2 regions of the Anaerobacillus sp. 1_MG-2023 genome follow, and region 2 is predicted to be linked to the other one. Evidence: a T-box and tRNA genes for the amino acid it is inferred to sense, from the RefSeq annotation. Region 2 holds a T-box; the other holds one or more tRNA genes.
What was found. A T-box is a leader RNA that pairs with one kind of tRNA and senses whether it is charged. The one in region 2 lies ahead of tyrS (tyrosine--tRNA ligase), so its partner is inferred to be a tRNA-Tyr.

Region 1 (3,494 bases), on a different contig from region 2:
AAGTGATGATCTACCGAAAGACGAGGTAGCTTCATTTCAAATGTAGACCCTTTCCCTTCTTCACTCTCAATTAATAACTCTCCTCCGTGTTGTTCTATAATCTTCAAACACACTGATAACCCTAGCCCAGTACCACTCTCTTTTGTTGTAAAAAATGGTTCCCCTAGTCGATCAATATCTTCTTTAGAAATGCCTGCTCCATTGTCGGTAATCCTCACAGATATAAACATCTCTTGAACATCCATACTCAAATGAAGATATTTCGATTGTTCCATATGACTCATTGCTTCAATAGCGTTTTTCATGAGATTAATGCATACTTGCTTCATTTCGTTAGGGTTAGCAAAAACAACCGCTTCTTCATCCCCAAAACTCGTTTGTAATGTCACATCGTTCAATAGAGCATTAGACTCAATCAAGGCCGAGACCTGCTTTAATAAACTTTTCATTTCAACATTCGTAAATAACGTACTATGCGGCTTTGCTAGTGTTAGAAGTTCACTTAGCACTAATTCGATACGTGATATTTCTGAAAAGATTATTTCAAAATACGGCATAGTGGATTCCTTCTTCTCAAGCAGTTGAAGAAATCCTTTTACTGATGTTAGAGGATTCCGAACTTCATGAGCAATGCCAGCGGCCAGCTGTGCAGCTGATGCTAAATTTTTCAGATTTAACCGCAAGGGCTTCATTTGTTTTAAGCAATCGCTCTTCTGATTGCTTTCTAAAGGTTTTATCCTTAATCGTTCCGGTCATTCCTTCAAATCTTCCTTTAGAGCTATATTCGTATTTAATAAAGACCTCACACCAGACGAATCCCCCGCCTTTTTTCTGAACCCTGAATTCAAATACTTTAGAATTACTGGCGCCATCCTGGAATCGAGATAATTCTTTATGTAAATTCAGCCGATCATCTGGATGTATATAAGATAAGCTGTATGTGCCTAATGATTCCTGAACGTCGTAACCAGTTAACTCTCCCCACGCTTGATTCAACCAGATCCAACTACCATCTATTCCAGTTTGAAAAACAACTTCGTTTAAGCTGTTTATGACACTATTATAGTTTTCTGATAGTTTACGATATTTTTCCTCACTATCTTTTAATTTGGACAGAAGTATGACAGAGCGATCATAATATGACGAGTACCACCAAACAATTACCATAACTGAGATCGTAAAGAATATGTCCATTAACCAATTGATTTTAATTTCATTAACAGAATAAAGCCAATAATCCCATAATAAAATCGCTATAAAAAACGTTACAACAGATATAATTCTTCCTTTATATCGCTTCATTTCGTCACCATTTCCTAAGTGATATATTAATTACTAGTTTATTGGAAATGGAGCGTATGTGCAAACACACATGTGCCATTAATAGGATAAAAAAACTCCTTGAATAAGTCATCTTATTCAAGGAGTTATAAGTATGCGCCTTAGAGGATTCGAACCTCTGACCCACAGCTTAGAAGGCTGTTGCTCTATCCTACTGAGCTAAAGGCGCACGATATGAATGGTATTTCATCTCAACAAAAGTATACCATGATTAAAATCAGGTTGTGAAGTAGCTTTTAAAACTCTTCTACAATATGTAATGGAGCGGGTGATGGGGATCGAACCCACGACATCAGCTTGGAAGGCTGAGGTTTTACCACTAAACTACACCCGCAAAATGGCTGGGCTAGCTGGATTCGAACCAACGCATGACGGAATCAAAATCCGTTGCCTTACCGCTTGGCTATAGCCCAATCATGGTGGAGGGGGACGGATTCGAACCGCCGAACCCTGAGGGAGCGGATTTACAGTCCGCCGCGTTTAGCCACTTCGCTACCCCTCCATGATGAAATTGTAATATGGTAGCGGCGGAGGGGATCGAACCCCCGACCTCACGGGTATGAACCGTACGCTCTAGCCAGCTGAGCTACACCGCCACTTAAATTATGTATGGTGCGCCCGAGAGAAGTCGAATCCCTAACCTTCTGATCCGTAGTCAGACGCTCTATCCAATTGAGCTACGGGCGCAAAATATATGGTGCGGGTGAAGGGACTTGAACCCCCACGTCGTAAGACACTAGATCCTAAGTCTAGCGCGTCTGCCAATTCCGCCACACCCGCATATGTTGTGTATCAGCGACGTTTAATAATATACCATTGAACCATTTGAAATGTCAATCATTATTCTAAAAAAATGTAGAAAGTTTCTTTTGAAGAGAGTGAAAGCGTTGACATGCTCTTCTCCCTCTCATACGATAAGTTGTAGAAAAGGAGCTGTTACATATGAGTTTATCACAGTCCATTACATGCGCAAAAGAATTCGACAAGAAAGACCCTTTAGCCCATTTTCGTGATAAGTTTTACTTAAATCCAAATACGCTATATTTCGATGGTAATTCACTTGGTCTACTATCAAAGAATGCAGAAGCCTCCCTTCTTCGATCTCTTGATGACTGGAAGCAACACGGAATTGATGGCTGGTCTGATGGTAAGCAGCCCTGGTTTTATATGGCAGAAAACATCGGCGAGATGTCATCAACGCTAATCGGTTCACATGCTTCTGAAACAATTACTACCGGTTCAATTACAACTAACCTTCATCAAATGCTCGCTACTTTTTTTAAACCTTCAGGAAACAAAACAAAAATACTAGCCGATTCTTTAACATTTCCATCTGACATTTACGCTATTCAAAGTCAGCTTGAACTCCATGGATTATCCCCAGAAACTAATTTAATACAAGTTCAGAGCCGTGACGGAAGAACAATCCTAGAAGAGGATATCATTGAGGCCATCGATGATACTGTAGCCCTTATTCTCCTCCCTTCCGTACTTTATCGGAGTGGACAATTACTAAATATAGAAAAAATCACACAAGCAGCCCATTCTAAAGGGGTAATCATTGGCTTTGACCTGGCTCATTCAATCGGAGCCATTCCTCATAAACTTCACGACTGGAACGTTGACTTCGCGGTTTGGTGTACATACAAGTACTTAAATAGCGGCCCTGGTGGTGTAGGTGGACTTTTTGTGCACGAAAATCACCTTGGCAGACGACCCGGCCTTGCTGGATGGTTCAGTTCCAAGAAAGAAATGCAATTCGATATGAGTCATACGCTTACTCATGCTGAAACCGCCGGCGCATTTCAAATAGGCACTCCCCACATTTTTAGTATGGCTCCTTTAATAGGAGCTCTGGAATTGATGAACGAAGCTGGCATAGATGCGATTCGAGAAAAATCATTGTCTCTTACCAACTATTTAATGTGTCTTATTAAAGAAAATCTTGCTGAAGATGGTTTTACGATCACTAATCCATCAGAAGATGATCGACGGGGTGGGCATATTTGCCTCGAGCACGATGAAGCTGCTCGAATTTGCAAAGCGCTAAAACAAAAAGGCGTCATTCCAGATTTCCGCTCACCAAACGTCATTCGCCTAGCACCAATTGCTCTCTATACATCATTTGAAGATGTCTATCATGTTGTCCAAAT
Region 2 (3,494 bases):
CATTTACAAGCGAATAGGCTTTCAAGATATTGAGAAATGGATGATGATTCATTTTGAAACAAAAGAAGCTCTTGTTTAATCTCTGCGATCCTTGCTTCAATAAGGATCGTTTTTTTATTGTCTCTTTTAAATTCAATCGTATAACACCTCTATCAATCTCTTTTGTCGTCAGCTTGACACAACTATTCGCGAATTAACCTTGAGATTAGATCAGAACTTTCTTACTATTGAAGTGTGGAATAAGGTTTACAAGATTACTGAAATGGCCATACTGTTTATTCAGAAATGGACGTAAGGAATGAAGGGAAGAAAAAATGTTATGAAAAAAATCGGATCATGGGTATCTATCCTTAGCATTTCTATGGTGCTAGCAGCGTGCGGACAGGATAATGCTAATGAGTCTAACGCCTCGACGGCAGAGGAATCTCAGGTCGAAACGCTTGATGTTGCACTAGATACTCCTGAAAAAGCAGAAAAAGGGGAAGAAATTACATTTTCCGCCACTGTTACTCAGGGTGATGAAAAGGTAGACGATGCTGACGAAGTTATGTTTGAAGTATGGAAAGAAGGCTCTAAAGAAGATAGTGAAATGATCGAAGCTTCTCATGATGGTGAAGGCGTTTATACTGCTGAAAAGGAACTCGACGATGCTGGTAAATACTTCGTTCAATCTCACGTGACAGCTCGTGATCTACATACGATGCCGAAAAATGAAATTATGGTCGGTTCTGAAGAAGAAGCTGCTTCTGAAACTGATGAACACGCGCACGAACACGAAAGCGACGTATCCATCCATCTTATGAAGCCCGAAGAGATGAAAGCGAATGAAGATGTTTCGTTCATGGTACATCTTCAAAAAGACGAAGAAGCTTTAACTGGCGCTGACGTTCGCTTTGAAATTTCGAAAGTAGATGAAGAAAAAGCTGAGTGGGTTGACGCTGAAGAAATGAAGGATGGCGAATACGAAGGAGTGACTTCTTTTAAAGAAGCTGGTGACTACACCTTTACCATCCATGTAGAGAACGATGAAGGTCTTCATGAACATACCGAAGAAAGTGTCACCATTACAGAATAATAAAATCCTCTCCCTCTATTCGAGGGGGAGGATTTTTACTATGCTAGTTTTATTTTCTTGAATTTTCTTTTGCCCACTTGAATGACCAATCCATTTTTCACTTCAATTTCCTCATTCACTTCTGTTACTTTTACCTCATTTAGCTTAATACCGCCATTCTTCACCATTCGTCTAGCTTCACTTGTTGAAGGTAGCATGCCTAGTTTAGCGATCAATGTTGGCACAGTTACCATTCGATCTCCATCCCATATGACTTCCTCAATATCGGTTGGAAGCTGCTTTTGCTGAAAGATTTGTTGAAACTCCACTTCTGCTTTTTCAGAAGCATTTTGTCCATGAAACATGCGAACGATCGTCTTAGCTAGATTCATTTTAGCTGTTCTTGGATGGATTTCTTCTTGTTCAATTTCTTTTCGAAGCGCAAGCTTTTCCTCTAGAGATAGATCCGTGATTAATTCGGTATATTTGACGACCAGCTCATCAGGAATCGACATCGCTTTTCCATACATCTCTGATGGCTTCTCTGTAATTCCAATGTAATTCCCTTTGGATTTAGACATTTTTTCAACCCCGTCTAATCCTTCTAGAAGAGGCATCATTAAGACAACTTGCTTCTCTTTTCCAAACTGCTCTTGAAGGTGACGCCCCATTAAAACGTTGAAATACTGATCATTTCCACCGAGCTCAATATCACTTTCAAGATGAACAGAATCATAGCCCTGCATTAAAGGGTAAAAGAACTCATGAAGCGAAACAGGCTTATTCGCCTTCATTCGGTTTTCAAAATCATCGCGCTCAAGTAAACGAGCAACCGTTATTTTTCCAGCGAGTTCAATAACGTCTTCAAACTTTAGTTCAGATAGCCACGCCGCATTGTAGTGGAGCTCCACTTTGCTTTGATCAAGAACCTTACCAAACTGCTCAAGATAAGTTCCAGCATTTCGTTTCACCTCTTCATCCGTAAGCTGCACTCTTGCTGTTGATTTTCCAGTAGGATCACCAATTTTACCTGTAAAGTCTCCAATAATGAGTTGGATGATATGGCCATTTTCTTGAAACTGCCTTAACTTATTTAACACAACGGTGTGACCAATATGGACATCTGGCGCAGAAGGATCAAGACCCAATTTCACTTTAATTGGCTGATTCTTAATAATCGAAGTGGCTATTTTATGCTTAAGTTCATCTCCAGGAATGACTTGACTCGTTCCATGTGTATAAACCGCATATTGCCTTTCCATTTCCTTTCTTTGTTCATCTGTTAATTGATCCATGATTGAGTTCATTCCTGTCGACCTCCTAATTATTAAATTTCATATAAAAAGCCACGTCCCTCTCTATATAGTAGGGACGTGGCTTACACGCGATACCACCCTGATTGAAGAAATAACTTCTTCCGGCTCGAATACGATAACGGTTTTCCCGTTCCTGACTAATTAGATCACTCTGTTCATCAAGAAGGCTCTGAGGGGTAATTCACGGTTAGACTGTACCAGTTCACACCAACCACTGGTTCTCTGACACTACTCGTCATAACACGCTACTGCTTCCTCTTCCTAGCCTATTGTTATTTACGATGCATGAATTTCTCATTACTTTATCTTCTTTTACGCTAGTTGTCAATTTGTTTCTTCAAGAGCAGTTAGGAATTTCTCACAAAAAAAGAACGCAGCTTTGCAAGGCTGCGTTCTTTTTCATTATTGTTTATTCAATTCTTTTAACACGACAGTTGAAAGAATATCAATGAATTCTTCCTGTGCGTTTGGCATCTCTGGTCGATAATAATTTGCACCGATTTCATCTGTTACAACTTTACATTCATAGTCGTTATCAAATAATACTTCCAAGTGATCGGCTACGAATCCAACTGGAGCATAAACAAACGATGTAAAACCTTGTTTTTCATAAAGATCTCTTGTTAAATCCTGTACGTCTGGACCAATCCATGGATCTGGAGTGTTCCCTTCACTTTGCCAACCAATCGCCACGTTCTTCACACCTGACTCTGCTACGATAAGATCTGCCGTTTCTTTCAATTGATCTGGATAAGGATCTCCATTAGCAATGATTTTTTCAGGTAAACTGTGAGCGGAAACGATTAGGACTGATTTCTCGCGTTCTTGGTCTGCCATTCCCTCAAATATCTCTTTAATACGCTTCGCCCAATAAGAGATAAATTTAGGCTCATCATACCAGCTCTCAACAGAATGAATAACTGGACCACCTAGCTTTCCAGCTTCTTCTTTTGCTCGTCCATTATAAGATTTGATACTAAATGTAGAGAAGTGAGGCGCCAGCACAATACTAACAGCTTCTTCAATATCATCATTGTGCATTTGCTGTACCGCATCTTCTACAAAAGGTTCGATATGCTTTAATCCGATATAAAGCTTAAACTCAATTTCATCTTGAATTTCAT

Region 1: it encodes a tRNA-Tyr, which carries the amino acid that the T-box ahead of tyrS (tyrosine--tRNA ligase) is inferred to sense. The anticodon was not compared.

The regions. Positions count from the first base shown of each region.
Region 1 is NZ_JAUORD010000002.1:423,745-427,238, reverse strand. Features, by position in the region: gene Q4550_RS06070 (ATP-binding protein) at 1-692, opposite strand, end outside; gene Q4550_RS06065 (PAS domain-containing protein) at 622-1,302, opposite strand; tRNA gene Q4550_RS06060 (tRNA-Arg) at 1,437-1,510, opposite strand; tRNA gene Q4550_RS06055 (tRNA-Gly) at 1,602-1,675, opposite strand; tRNA gene Q4550_RS06050 (tRNA-Gln) at 1,680-1,754, opposite strand; tRNA gene Q4550_RS06045 (tRNA-Tyr) at 1,759-1,843, opposite strand; tRNA gene Q4550_RS06040 (tRNA-Met) at 1,861-1,937, opposite strand; tRNA gene Q4550_RS06035 (tRNA-Arg) at 1,952-2,028, opposite strand; tRNA gene Q4550_RS06030 (tRNA-Leu) at 2,037-2,121, opposite strand; gene kynU (kynureninase) at 2,284-3,494, shown strand, end outside.
Region 2 is NZ_JAUORD010000001.1:641,324-644,817, forward strand. Features, by position in the region: gene Q4550_RS03395 (GNAT family N-acetyltransferase) at 1-79, shown strand, start outside; gene Q4550_RS03400 (FixH family protein) at 320-1,075, shown strand; gene tyrS (tyrosine--tRNA ligase) at 1,114-2,361, opposite strand; T-box leader at 2,419-2,642, opposite strand; gene hemH (ferrochelatase) at 2,773-3,494, opposite strand, start outside.